2 regions of the Pseudoalteromonas sp. AOP7-A1-14 genome follow, and region 1 is predicted to be linked to the other one. Evidence: predicted binding sites of a transcription regulator. Region 1 holds the regulator's gene; the other holds the start of a gene.

Region 1 (7,464 bases):
GGGCATACTCTTATCATTGTTATCCCATAAAAGGGCATGCCATTCTTGCAACGTAACACTTTGAGATTAAGCCTGTGTGTAACGCTGAGCTCTGCATCTCGAGTTGGTTTGGGTATTACTTAATAAAGCCTGCTTGCGTGAGTAAGCTCATTGATATATCTGAGCTTGCAGGCTGCTCTGCACCTTTGATCAATCGTTCTAAATAACGGGCTATTTGGTCAACTTCGAGGTTAACCTCAGTGCCAACTTTAAAGTCAGCAATACTCGTTTGTTCGCTAGTATGCGGTACAATGGTGAGTTTGAATTTGTTTTCCTCGACCGCATTTACAGTCAGGCTAATACCATCAACGCAAACAGAACCTTTATAAGGAATGTATTTCATCAACTCGCTGTTAGTACTTAACCAATATTCAGTTGCGCGGGCATTAGGGGTAATACTCGTAATTGTCGCGATGCCATCAACGTGACCTGAAACTAAATGCCCACCAAGACGAGATACCGGTTGCATGGCTTTTTCAAGGTTAACTTTTTGGCCTTGTTTATAGTTAGCAAAACCAGTTAAACCAATTGTCTCATTCGATAGATCAGCACTAAACCCATCACTATGCTTAGTCACCACAGTTAAGCACACACCATTAGTTGCAATGCTGTCTCCAATCTTCACATCAGCCATTTTCAAATCGTTACTTTGAATGCGAATAGCTAAATCACCTAGCTTTTTTTGTAATTCGCTAATGACGCCCGTGGCTTCAATAATCCCAGTAAACATAGTGGTTACTCTTTAGTTATAAGATGGAGTTGTGGTATTTTAGCACGCTTTGCAGTGATACGAATATCATCACCAATCACAGTGCAATCAGTCATTGTTAAATTTACCGCATCTTGCATACTCGTCAGTTCATTAAAATTTAGTAAGCTTTTAGCGTCACTTCCTAAAAACTTAGGTGCAAGATAAACAATGTATTCATCAATAAGGTTTTCTTCAGCCATTTTACCAGCAAGCGTGGCTCCCGCTTCCAACCAAACATGATTAAACTGGCGTTTGGCTAAAATTACTAATGCCGTAATTAAATCAATTTTATTGTTTTTTTCAGGCACCAGTACATGGCTTACAAAATGAGGCCACTGGATTGATTTATCAAGCTGGGTAGTTAGGATTATCACTTCGCTTGCAATGCTAAATAGGGCCAAATCTGGCGTTAAGCGATTTTGTGAATCAATAATAACTCTAACCGGTTGGCGCAAGGGTAAATCTGTCGGTAATTTTTTTGGTAATTCATTTACCCGAACATTGAGCTTAGCATCATCAACTAATACAGTGTCTGCACCACTTAAAATTGCGCAGCTTTGTGCGCGATGCAACTGCACATCTTGGCGAGCTTTAGCACCTGTTATCCATTTGCTTTGGCCATTTTTAAGGGCAGTTTTGCCATCAAGGCTCGCTGCCATTTTACAAGTGACAAATGGTAGGCCCTGTTCCATGCGTTTTAAAAAACCACGATTTAACAACCTTGCTTGTTGTTCTAACAACCCAAACGCAACTTCGATTCCCGCATCTTCTAAAATAGCTAAACCTTTACCTGCAACTTGCGGGTTAGGGTCAACCATGGCTGCTATCACCTTTTTAACGTCCGCGGCTTTTAATCCTTCGGCGCATGGCGGAGTACGTCCATAATGACTGCATGGCTCAAGCGTTACATACGCAGTGGCGCCTTTGGCCTTACTGCCCGCCATTGTTAATGCGTTGACTTCTGCGTGGCCGTGCCCTGCAACTTGGTGAAAACCTTCGCCGACAATAATATCATCTTTAACCAATACACAGCCTACGTTTGGATTGGGCGTAGTAGTAAAACGGCCAAATTTTGCAAGCTCAATAGCGCGTGCCATGTAGTTAGTATCTTGCTCAGTGAATGTTTGCTCACTCATCACTACTCTCCTAAACGAGCAATTTCTTCACCAAACTCACGAATATCTTCAAACGAGCGATACACAGATGCAAAGCGTACATAGGCAACCTTATCAAGTTTTTTAAGTGCTTCCATAATGCACTCGCCTACTAAATGACTAGAAATTTCGCGCTCGCCAGTGCCTCGTAGTTGTGACTTAATGATATTCACTACTTCATCTACTTGCTCGGTACTGACAGGACGCTTTTCTAAGGCGCGCGTTAGGCCATTGAGGAGTTTATCTTCGTTAAATGGTTCGCGGCTGCCGTCTTGTTTTACAACCCGAGGCATCACAAGTTCAGCGCCTTCAAAGGTAGTAAAACGCTCATGGCATTCATTACATTCACGACGGCGTCTTACTTGGTGACCACCGCCAACTAAACGCGAGTCAATCACTTTGGTATCATTTGCGGTGCAAAATGGGCAATGCATAGGTATCAGTTCCGTTAACGACAAAAAAGGCCGCTTTTAAGCGGCCTTTATAATAGCAAAAAACAACGCTATTGTGATCTAAATTACTGTTTACTGCTTAATTAAGCGTAAACAGGTAATTTTTTACAGATTGCTTTAACTTGTTCTTTTACTTGTGCTTGTACTGACTCATCGTTGATGCTGTCTAGTACGTCACAAATCCAGCCAGCAAGCTCTTTTGATTCAGCTTCTTTAAAACCACGACGAGTGATTGCAGGAGAACCAATACGTAGGCCTGATGTAACAAATGGCGAACGTGGATCATTGGGTACTGAGTTCTTGTTCACGGTAATATTTGCATTACCTAATGCTGCATCAGCGTCTTTACCCGTAATGTCTTTATCAATTAAGTCAAGCAAGAACAAGTGGTTTTCTGTTTTATCAGAGACGATTTTGTAGCCGCGTTCTTGCATAACTGCAACCATTGCTTGAGCATTTTTAACAACTTGTGTTTGATAAGCTTTAAACTCAGGCTGTAAAGCTTCTTTAAATGCCACAGCTTTTGCAGCAATAATGTGACATAAAGGACCACCTTGGCCACCAGGGAAAACCGCACTGTTAAGCTTTTTATAGATAGCTTCGTCGCCACACCCTGAGATGATTAAACCGCCACGAGGGCCTGCAAGTGTTTTATGAGTTGTCGTAGTCACAACGTGTGCATGTGGTACCGGGTTTGGATATACACCCGCCGCAATAAGACCAGCAACGTGAGCCATATCAACAAACAGGTAAGCACCTACTTTGTCTGCAATTTCACGAAATTTAGCCCAATCAACAACCCCAGAGTATGCTGAGAAGCCACCGATAATCATTTTTGGTTTATGTTCAAGCGCTAGCGCTTCAACTTGAGCGTAATCAATTTCGCCCGTTACTTCGTCTAGTCCGTATTGAATCGCATTGTAAAGCTTGCCAGAAAAGCTGACGTGTGAACCATGCGTTAAGTGACCGCCATGCGCTAAACTCATACCTAATACTGTATCACCAGCATCTAAAAGTGCTAAGAAAACAGCAGCATTTGCTTGAGAACCGGCATGCGGTTGTACGTTTGCATAATCAGAACCAAAAAGTTCGTTTGCACGGTCAATGGCTAATTGCTCTACTACGTCAACATGCTCACAACCACCGTAGTAACGTTTACCTGGGTAGCCTTCTGCATATTTATTAGTTAGCTGCGAACCCTGTGCTTCAAGTACGCGTGGGCTACAATAGTTTTCAGATGCGATAAGCTCAATGTGTTCTTCTTGGCGAGTAGTTTCTTTGTTGATTGCTTCAAATAACTCTGGATCGAAATCCGAAATATTCATGCTACGTTCTAACATGCGGGCTCCTAGGGCAACGTGTATGGTATTTATGAAGGCCAAATTATACGCTGAAAACGTCAATTTGCCTATGTTGTATTGATGAACATATTTAAACAGGGATTGAATTTATTTCACAGTGTTTTAGTAATGATATTTTTTTATAGAAACATTAAAAATATAAATGCCTAACCACTACTACATTTTCAAAGTTAATATTAAATTCATTTTGCACTTTCTCTATTAACTACCACATTAGCTGGCTTTAATTTAGTGGGTATCGACATTTAACGAATGCGGCAGGAGCGCTACCGGTGTAATGCTCTCTTTTGTTGGCCATTTATTTTAGCCTTAAGACTTTAAACTGCCGCTCATACGTCTAATTAAGGGTTATTAAAAAGCCGAACATTGTATTTAATGTCCGGCTTTTATCGTAATAAAGTCGTCTCTTAAAGTCTTAGCCTAACTTAGCTAATATTTCAGAGCGAAGTGCATCATAGTCATCAGCTATATCTTGTGCTAAACATGGTTTAGCTAAGGCATCTGCTAGTGGTTTAGGCATTTCGAGTTCAATATTTAAAATCTCTTCAACACTTTCTTTAAACTTAGCAGGATGTGCCGTCGCCAAAAAAACACCCGCGGTATTTGGTGCTAAATTAGCTTTTAATCCCTGATAAGCTATTGCCGTATGTGGCTCAGCAAGATAACCCGTTTGTTGAATTTTTTTCATCACTGTTTGCGTTTCACTTTCGTCCACACTCGTTGAATAAAAGTCATCATAACTAAACCAGTTATTATCAAGCATGGTTTGTACACGCGGCCAGTTATTAGGTTTGCTAACATCCATAGCATTTGATAACGATTCAATTGTGGTATTTGGAGCCCAATTTTTATCAAGGATAAAACGCGGCACAGTATCGTTTTGATTAGTTGTCGCGCTAAGCTTATCTACTGGTAAGCCAATGACGGCACCAATCATCGCAGCACAAACATTACCAAAGTTACCACTAGGTACTGAAATATGCGCACTAGCACGCTTTTCTTTAGGTAGTTGAGCAATCGCCTCAAAGTAATAACATACTTGAGCCACTAAGCGGCTAATATTAATTGAGTTTGCTGAATTTAGACCTAAGCGAGATTGAACCTCATCATCTAAAAACGCATTTTTAACCATACTTTGACAATCGTCAAAACTGCCTTCAACCGCATAGCAATGAATGTTATTGCCAAGAGTGGTAAATAACTTTTGCTGCGCCAATGAAATTTTGCCTTTAGGGTAAAGAATAACCACGTCAATATTTGGCTTGTTATAAAAAGCATGCGCAACAGCAGCCCCTGTATCACCTGAGGTGGCGGTTAAAATTGTGGTTTTTTCGCCTTGACTAAACCGAGCTAAACACTCAGCCATAAAGCGCCCGCCAAAATCTTTAAACGCAAGCGTTGGCCCGTGGAATAACTCTAAACAATAAATATTCTCTTCAACTTCTACCAGCTTAACCGGGAAGTTAAAGGCGCTTTCCACCATTTTTTCTACCGTGTCTGCAGGGAGTTCATCCCCAATTAAATGAGACAGTATTTTGCTACTACGGGTGACAAAGTCCATATCTAATAGCGCATCAATATTTTCCATTGGTGCTAAAGATTCAGGGAAAAACACCCCTTGATTACGACCTAGGCCTGTTTTAACCGCTTCGATAAATGACACCTTTTGCGAGTCATCTTTTAAATTATGTAATTGCATTTGTTCTAATTTCCTTTAACTCTTTACAACTGACGTGTGCCCGCATTATCAAGCTTACAAACATGGCAAAAGCCTTGTTCATTAATATAGTTTTGTTCAAGCCATGCTGCACATTCCTTGGCCGCATCTACACTTTTACACAGTGCAAATAATGTAGGCCCTGCGCCTGAAATGCTAATGATTTCAGCGCCAAGTTCTGGCAGTGTTGCTTTAGCTTCACTAAAGCCTTGAATAAGTGGCGCTCGGTAGGGTTCAGCTATTTCATCACTCATGATACTAAGCGCATCATCAAAACGCTTAGCCAGTAATAAGCTACTAAACGCCGATAAGCGCTGTGCAAACTCAACACTTGCATGCATGCTTAATTCTTTAGGTAACACTGAGCGTGCTTTAGCGGTATTTAGTGAAAACCCTGGAAAGGCAGCAACGTAATACCAGTTTTCATCAACGGGTAAGCTAATTGATTTATTGGGAATTAAATCACCTGTTAGTTGTAAACCACCTAAATAACAGGGGGTGATATTATCGTAATGACGACCGCCACTGACTATAGCTTCAAAATCGGCCATCAATTCAATTAATTCAACTTGGCTAAGTTTTGTACCCGCAAATTTATCAAGGGCAGCAAAAGTCGCGACTACGGAGCACGCACTTGAACCAAGCCCAGAACCAATTGGTAAATTCTTTTTAAGCTCGAGCTTGACGCACGGCATACTTGGCATTATGTGTTCGCGAAAATGCACTAAACATTGATATGCTAAGTTTTCCTTAACATTACCCGGTAACTTATGAGCATAGTCGCCTGAGCAAGTAAATTCGTCAGTTGTCGCAGGACTTACTGCAACTACATCGCCAAGTAATGTACCATCGATAGGCGCAAGTGCCGCGCCAAGAGCATCAAAACCTACGGAAAAGTTACCAATTGAAGCAGGGGCATAAACTTCGATCATAATGCTCTCCTAGCGCGACAATGTTTTTAAGATATCAGCAAACACACCTGCCGCTGTTACTTCAGAGCCTGCACCATAACCACGAATAACGAATGGGCGCGGCTGATAATATTGACTTAAAATAGCGAGGGCATTTTCGCCGTCACGAATATCATAAAGGGCATGCTTAGTATCAACGGCTTCAATACCTACTTTGCAGTGACCATCTTCAATAGTGCCAACATAACGCAATACTTTACCTTCGTTAGCTGCGCTTTGAATGCGATCATTAAAAGCGGCATCTAAACTTGGCAGTTTTGCCATAAACTCATCAATACTTTCGCCTTCGGCAAAACCTTCAGGCAATACTGACTCCACTTCGATATCATTAAGCTCAAGTGGTAACCCCGATTCACGTGCAATGATTAGTAGCTTACGCGCCACGTCAGTACCTGATAAATCATCACGAGGATCTGGCTCTGTAAAGCCACTTTCTTTGGCTTTTTGTGTTGCCTCTGATAATGATAGGCCATCTTGTAAAGCACCAAACATATAAGAAAGTGAACCTGATAAAATACCGCTGAATTTTAATAACTCATCACCTGCACTAAACAGCAATTGCAAGTTATCAAGTACCGGCAAACCAGCACCAACGTTAGTTTCATATAAAAATTTACGGCTATTTTTATGTGTTGCTGCAACAAGTTCCTGATAATAAGCATAAGAACTGGTATTGGCTTTCTTATTAGCAGCAACAACATGAAAACCGGCATTTAAAAAGTCTACATATTGCCCGGCAAGCGCATCTGATGAACTACAATCAACCAATACAGGGTTAATTAAATGGTTTTGTTTAACAAATTGTTCGACTAGTTTTAAATCAAAGCTTTGCTCTGAATCTGCTAACTTTTGCTGCCAATCATCAAAAGCAATACCTTCGCTATCAAGGTGTAATTGACGGGAGTTTGCTACACCATACAAGTTAAGTTTAATGTTACGCTTTTCAAGCCATGCTTGTTGGCGCTCTAATTGCTGAATAAGCTCTTGACCTACTAAACCACAGCCTAGTAAAAACACAT
Region 2 (7,464 bases), on a different contig from region 1:
CCCCACTTTTAATTGCTCTTGAGCAGCAACAAATAAAATGGGGGATCATGACTAATAAGCCCGGTTTTTTAACTGAGCCGTTAGTCAAAACCTTTAAAGAACTAGCTAACGTGCAAGCTATAGTTAGTGGCGATACTATTAATATAGCAAAGCCTTCACCGTTACCACTATTACATACCGCAGAATTATTGAATGTTGATCCAACACGCTGCTTATATATTGGCGATGCTGAGCGTGACATTGTTGCAGCTAAAGCTGCCAACATGCACAGTGCAACCGCGCTTTGGGGCTACATACCCAGTATTGATGAGGCTTTAAGCTGGCAAGCCGACTTTAACTGGCAAACACCAATTGACGGATTTAACCATATATAGTGCCTAAAACACGAGTTGATACTATATATAGTGATAAAGATAGTTTTTGAACATTATTTGTTGATAAAAAAAGCAGACAAAATTTATTTTTAAAAGTATGTATATTTGTAGATCTTTAGTTGATTTTTACAAATTTCTTCATCAGTGATTGGTCAAAGGTTAGTGAGCACTAACGTAAATACCTTATCCCAATGTTATCCACAAAAAGAGGAATTTCTATCCCTTGCAAAACAGAGCCGACCACACTATCTTGTGATCTGTAAATTAAAGAACACCAGATATTGTGGCTAAATGTTATTCAACAAGCGCCCTATTATTTAGGGTTCTGAGCAAAAAGAGTTATATAAAATTACTTTGTTATTCAAAGTATAATTTTCCCAAGGAATACAGGCAAAACTATGAACCAACAGCTATCTGTAAGCAAACGTGACGGCCGTAAAGAGTCACTTGATCTGGATAAGATCCATCGCGTCATCGCTTGGGCCGCAGAAGGTCTAAATAATGTGTCTGTCTCACAAGTTGAATTAAAGTCACATATTCAATTTTATGACGGAATTCGTACTGATGATATTCACGAAACCATTATCAAAGCAGCCGCTGATCAGATCTCAAAAGATACGCCTGATTACCAATATTTAGCTGCACGATTAGCTGTATTCCATCTCCGTAAAAAAGCATATGGCCAATTTGAGCCGCCCCGTTTATACGATCACGTTGTAAAATTAGTCGAAGACAAGCGCTATGACGCACATTTACTTGCCGACTACACTGAACAAGAAATTGATGAACTTGATAACTACCTAGATCATGACCGCGATTTAAATTTTAGTTATGCAGCAGTAAAACAGCTTGAAGGTAAATATTTAGTTCAAAACCGTGTTACGGGTAAAATCTATGAAAGCGCCCAATTTTTATATATTTTAGTTGCGGCAAGTTTATTCTCAGATTATCCAAAAGAAACGCGTCTTGATTACATTAAGCGTTTTTATGATGCCGTATCTTTATTTAAAATTTCACTACCTACCCCTATTATGGCTGGGGTACGTACACCTACGCGTCAATTTAGTTCGTGTGTACTAATTGAATGTGGCGATAGCTTAGACTCAATTAATGCGACTTCTTCTGCGATTGTTAAATATGTATCTCAACGCGCGGGGATCGGTATTAACGCAGGACAAATTCGTGCCCTTGGTAGCCCTATACGTAACGGCGAAGCGTACCATACTGGCTGTATTCCTTTTTATAAGCACTTTCAAACAGCTGTAAAAAGCTGTTCACAAGGCGGTGTTCGCGGCGGTGCTGCAACACTTTTCTACCCGCTTTGGCATTTAGAAGTAGAAAACTTACTCGTACTTAAAAATAACCGTGGTGTTGATGATAACCGTGTCCGTCACCTGGATTACGGCGTACAATTTAATAAGCTAATGTATTCACGTTTAATTAAAGACGACTACATCACTTTATTTAGTCCATCAGATGTGCCTGGCCTTTATGATTCATTTTTTGAAGATCAAGCCAAGTTTGATGAGCTGTATGTGAAATATGAACAAGACGAATCAATCCGTAAAAAGCGCATTAAAGCGATTGAATTATTCTCAATGTTTGCCCAAGAGCGTGCAAGTACTGGTCGTATTTACTTACAAAATGTCGACCACTGTAATACTCATAGCCCATTTATATCGACCGTGGCACCTATTCGTCAATCTAACTTATGTTTGGAAATTGCATTACCTACTAAACCGCTCAATAATGTTAACGACGAAGACGGTGAAATTGCACTTTGTACGTTATCAGCCTTTAATTTAGGTGCAATTGAATCACTAGATGAACTAGAAGAGTTAGCAGAGCTTGCAGTACGTGCACTTGATAACTTATTAGATTTCCAGGACTACCCTGTTCCAGCAGCGCATAATGCCACCATGGGTCGTCGTACGCTCGGTATAGGTGTAATTAACTACGCATATTACTTAGCTAAAAATGGTAAGCGTTACTCTGACGGTAGTGCTAATGCGCTAACACATAAAACATTCGAAGCAATTCAATATTACTTAATGAAAGCATCAAATGAACTGGCTAAAGAACGCGGCGCTTGCCCTAAGTTTAACGAAACTACATATTCTCAAGGCATCATGCCAACTGATACTTATAAGCGTGATCTTGACAAGTTTTGTGATGAGCCATTGCATTTAGATTGGGATGCATTACGTGCTAATATTAAAGAGCACGGTATGCGTAACTCGACATTGTCAGCACTGATGCCTTCAGAAACATCATCGCAAATCTCTAACGCGACAAATGGTATTGAGCCACCTCGCGGGCATATCAGCGTTAAAGCCAGTAAAGATGGCATTTTAAAGCAGGTTGTACCTGAGTATGAGCGTTTAAAAGATAATTACGAGTTACTATGGGATATTCCATCAAACGATGGTTACCTACAACTTGTTGGTATTATGCAAAAGTTTGTTGACCAAACAATTTCAGCTAATACTAATTATGATCCAAATAAGTACGAAGGTGGAAGAGTCCCTATGAAGGTGTTATTGCAAGACTTGCTTAGCGCTTATAAGCTAGGAGTCAAAACACTTTATTATCATAATACCCGTGATGGTTCATCTGATTCACAAGATGACCAAGCTCCACAAGTTGAAGATGATGATTGCGCTGGCGGCGCATGCAAGATTTAACTATAAAGTAAAATAACGAAAGCGGGCTTAATGCCCGCTTTGTCCTGACTGTTTTTTGAGTAACCACTATGTCTTATACCACTTTTAGCCGAACACATAATGATCAATTAAAAGAACCGATGTTTTTCGGCCAAACAGTAAACGTGTCACGGTACGATCAGCAAAAGTACCCTATTTTTGAAAAGTTAATTGAAAAGCAATTGTCGTTTTTCTGGCGTCCAGAGGAAGTAGACGTAAGTAAAGACCGACTAGACTTCCAAGCGCTACCGGAACACGAAAAACACATCTTTTTGAGTAACCTTAAATACCAAACACTACTTGATAGTGTACAGGGCCGCTCGCCTAATATTGCTTTGCTTCCTATTGTGTCCATTCCAGAGCTAGAAACATGGATTGAAACTTGGGCATTTAGCGAAACTATTCACAGTCGCTCTTATACGCATATTATTCGTAATGTTACTCAATCACCTGAACTTATTTTTGACGATATCGTTAGTAATGACAAAATCAGTGAACGTGCTGATGCCGTAACAAAATATTACGATGACTTGATAAATCAGGTATCTATTTATAATTTATATGGTGAAGGTAAGCACGTGATCAACGGTGAGACCGTTCACATTAGCTTATTTGAACTTAAAAAATTATTATACCTTGCCATGATGTCGGTAAACATTTTAGAAGCGATTCGCTTTTATGTTAGTTTTGCTTGTTCATTTGCGTTTGCAGAGCGCGAGCTAATGGAAGGTAACGCTAAAATAATCAAATTAATTGCTCGCGATGAAGCTCTACATTTATCAGGTACTCAGCATATTTTAAATATTATGCAAGATGGCAAAGACGACCCTGAAATGGCAATTGTTGCAACACAGTGCCGCGAACAAGCGATCCAAATGTTTGTTGATGCCGCTGAGCAAGAAAAAGAATGGGCAGAATATCTGTTTAAAGATGGCTCAATGATTGGCTTAAATAAAGACATTTTATGTCAGTATGTTGAATATATAACTAATTCTCGTATGAGTGCGGTAGGCCTTCCGCCGCAATTTGAAAATAATAACAACCCTATTCCATGGATCAGCTCGTGGTTAGCATCAGACAACGTACAAGTTGCTCCACAAGAGACTGAAATTAGCTCTTACCTTGTAGGTCAAATAGACTCACAAGTTGATGCTTCTGACTTCGGTGATTTCGATCTCTAATGAGCGACAAAAAACCTGCAAGAGTCCATCTTGCAGATACCAGCCAGTGTATCGATTTTAGCACTGGCTGCAATTCCCTTTTAGATTGTTTAGAGCAACGAAAGCTAACTATTCCATTTCAATGCCGTGAAGGGTATTGCGGCGCCTGTCGTGCTGAGCTATTAAGCGGTGAAGTCAGTTATAATCAAGAACCGTTAGCGTTTGTAAGAGACGGAGAGGTATTACTCTGTTGTTGTAAACCCAACGGTGATATACGTTTAAAGATTTAATTTAGCACTATGATTAGTGATAAAATGGACAAGGTTTGTTTTTTATCATTTCAAAATGATGAACTCGACAAAAAACACTACTTGTAATTGCACCTCGTTGACATGTAGATTTTTTGCATAGCGTATTAGCTCTTTCTGCGCCTAAGCAGTCATAGAAATTTTTATCTATGTTGATTTGATATTCTTCACGTGGAATAGGCTTAAAACCTGAATAAGGTAAAAAGGCATCATAATGGTAATAATATAAAAAAGCTTCGAGTAATAACGCCTCTGTAAACTCGCAATCAAGTGCTTTGGCACTGTGATTAATATCTTCAATAGTATCTGAGTCTAGTGTAGACACTAACTTTTTTTGTAAAGCGATTAGTGGTACGCCCTGACTATCAACCTGATTAGTTTCAAGTTTGTCGTCGTCAATTATTAACCCATTAGTGTGTAAAAGCCATTCTTCATCCTGTGGAAGATATAACCACCCTGCTTCAATTTCGGTACCACCACGCGACAATATATTGATCAGAGGCTCGAATGCCATACTATTATTATATTCAACCATCAGTTCCTCTATTATTATTAATTCGTTAGTCTATTTTTTGACTGGTGAATTTTAAGTAACAAATAAGTTTCGCTTCATACGCTAAAATAACGCAAACATGACTTACCACCAATTTAAGGGCGTTTCGCCATCATCAGCATAAACATTACCGTAATACCATTGTGTATTATTAAATACAGTCATCACATCACTAAAAACAGACTCAATCTTATCAAACCCTGCTGAAGCAGGTACAGTGTATACACAAACACCGTTATTTATACCATCTAAAAAGCCACTTAAAGCCACTAACTTTTGAGTTAAGTAAGGTTCAACTACTGTAATTGAGTCGCTGTATACTTGAATACTTATGTTTCCACCTCGTTTTATTAGTTCAAAGTAGCCATGCTCTAAGTCAATGATATTGATGACATCACCCATCGCGATACCTAAAACTAAAGCAGGTGAAATAGCTAATTTATAATGCCTATTATCAATTGGATAAGCTAACAATGATTCACGAACTTCTTTGGAATCACTCGCATTACCCGCGTAGAGTAATATTTCCTGAGGATTGCCTGTTTCAGTTTTCAGCATAAAGCTCTACTCCTACTACTTTTAAACTATCACTAGGTAAAGTCTAAAGTATAAATAATGTGTGAACATTCAGTGCATTTAAATTTATAGATTGCAGGATTACCACCTTCCTCATACACCGATAACATACTTTGCCATTGCTCTAATTTGAACCTATTTTCATTTAAAAATTGCGTTAATTTTATACCACTAAGCTCAGCTAATTCTTTTTTTGATGCATCGCCATGAAATTCACAAGCTGTTGAGCAATGAGATTGCCACTGTTCCTGTTGCCATGAATGATAACCAGGAGTTCTATCGCAAACCTCATCAATAACCTCTTCTACGACACCTGCTTGGAGTAAAAAGAAATCATCTGAGAACATCCCCTCAAATTTAGCGGCGGCTGAACCATCAGCAATACACCAAGGGCAAATAAAACTTACCTCTTCTTTGGTGTAAAATGATGCTGTATAAATATAACCTGAGGCTTGCTGACAACATTCACACTCTTCATCACTTTGAACAATGGCACCTGTTGAAATAGGGTTTGGGTGATATTTAAATATTGGTAAAACCACTTTTACTCCTTATAAAGTCTAATCATTAATATTTAAATTAATCTGCACGGCATCTAGCAACGTTTGAATTTTTGCTATATGACCACGTTTTGAATCATTACAGTTAACCGTACGATGTTAATGTTAGCTATCTCATAATCACTAAGCCCACCGGATAACTAAACAAAACTTTTGTCTTTTCGTAACTGCCCATATTATCGATGAGCTTAATGAACAAGACTCAGTATGAAACTACTTCTGATGTATCTACATCAAACAATGAGCCTGGATTTAGTAAGGATTCAAAGTATTGTTCTGAAATTTTATCAATCTAATAATTAGAGCTGAATAAAATAGCGTAATTGAGATTGACTAAATTGATAATGAAACGCTTCAATTAACTTAAATTTGCTCAATGGCTTATTCAATAACTTAACTAGTTTTTTGTTTGATCACGAGAGATACGATACATAAAAATTAGTTAGCGGGTTAATTTGCTGTGTTTGGTAGAAACATTGGCCAAAAAACCATAACTAAAACTGACAACACCGACTTTCATATTTTTATACTTTTATATAACGATAATTTTCAAAGGGCTACGTTTAAATATGCTACGTACTAAAGGATTATACATCATTAAACTAGGCTAACTAGTTAACAATTTCAATGGTTATAAGCTAGTATTAATTCATTAATGTAAAATCATTCATAGTAGTATGATTTTACCCAACTATATTTTCGGTTGTGTTTTTCACACCATGTAGAAAAGTCGAAATCAAAGCAACCTGATTCCCACATAATATAATCTCTATATAGTTGGCAGTAATAGCTATGTTCATTAATCAGATCTTTATGTAGAACTTGACTGTTTGCATCGAAAAAATCACTAGACTCATTAATTAATGAAGTAACGTATGCAATATCTCCAATCATAAAGTCTGGCAAGTGGTGGGCACCATAATATAAGTCATAAACATAATCAGCACCGAGTAGGCTTTTTACTGTCGTGTTATCAGGTTCTGATATCAAAGCAGTTTTTAATAAGTCTCGGTTAGATATATCTCCTAACTCTTTATATATTTCTCTAGAAAAACCACCTTCATTCGCTTGTACGAGGTAAACAATATCTTTTACTGAGTTATTCCTAATCCCCTCAACTAAGATAGGTAAAATGCACTTGACAAAAATAGGATATTGCAACTGGTTATTAATGCCTTTGTTTAGCTCTAACTTACACAACGAATATAAAAAATCATTGAAATAACCCACA

Evidence for each region. The regulator NrdR, encoded in region 1, represses ribonucleotide reductase genes. The targets are predictions, from matches to a motif close to AAACACNANATNTNGTGTTT.
Region 2: a site for NrdR is predicted at 644-663, ahead of nrdA (class 1a ribonucleoside-diphosphate reductase subunit alpha). Genes of this name have one in related genera too.

What each region holds. Positions count from the first base shown of each region.
Region 1 is NZ_JBQSVO010000061.1:6,005-13,468, reverse strand. Features, by position in the region: gene ACT3RM_RS10665 (riboflavin synthase) at 116-769, opposite strand; gene ribD (bifunctional diaminohydroxyphosphoribosylaminopyrimidine deaminase/5-amino-6-(5-phosphoribosylamino)uracil reductase RibD) at 775-1,926, opposite strand; gene nrdR (transcriptional regulator NrdR) at 1,929-2,378, opposite strand; gene glyA (serine hydroxymethyltransferase) at 2,480-3,736, opposite strand; gene thrC (threonine synthase) at 4,173-5,456, opposite strand; gene thrB (homoserine kinase) at 5,480-6,406, opposite strand; gene thrA (bifunctional aspartate kinase/homoserine dehydrogenase I) at 6,416-7,464, opposite strand, start outside.
Region 2 is NZ_JBQSVO010000045.1:13,495-20,958, forward strand. Features, by position in the region: gene ACT3RM_RS08870 (HAD family hydrolase) at 1-374, shown strand, start outside; gene nrdA (class 1a ribonucleoside-diphosphate reductase subunit alpha) at 773-3,058, shown strand; gene nrdB (class Ia ribonucleoside-diphosphate reductase subunit beta) at 3,127-4,257, shown strand; gene yfaE (class I ribonucleotide reductase maintenance protein YfaE) at 4,257-4,526, shown strand; gene ACT3RM_RS08890 (DUF7716 domain-containing protein) at 4,540-5,079, opposite strand; gene ACT3RM_RS08895 (DUF4265 domain-containing protein) at 5,182-5,655, opposite strand; gene ACT3RM_RS08900 (CbrC family protein) at 5,688-6,215, opposite strand; gene ACT3RM_RS08905 (hypothetical protein) at 6,897-7,464, opposite strand, start outside.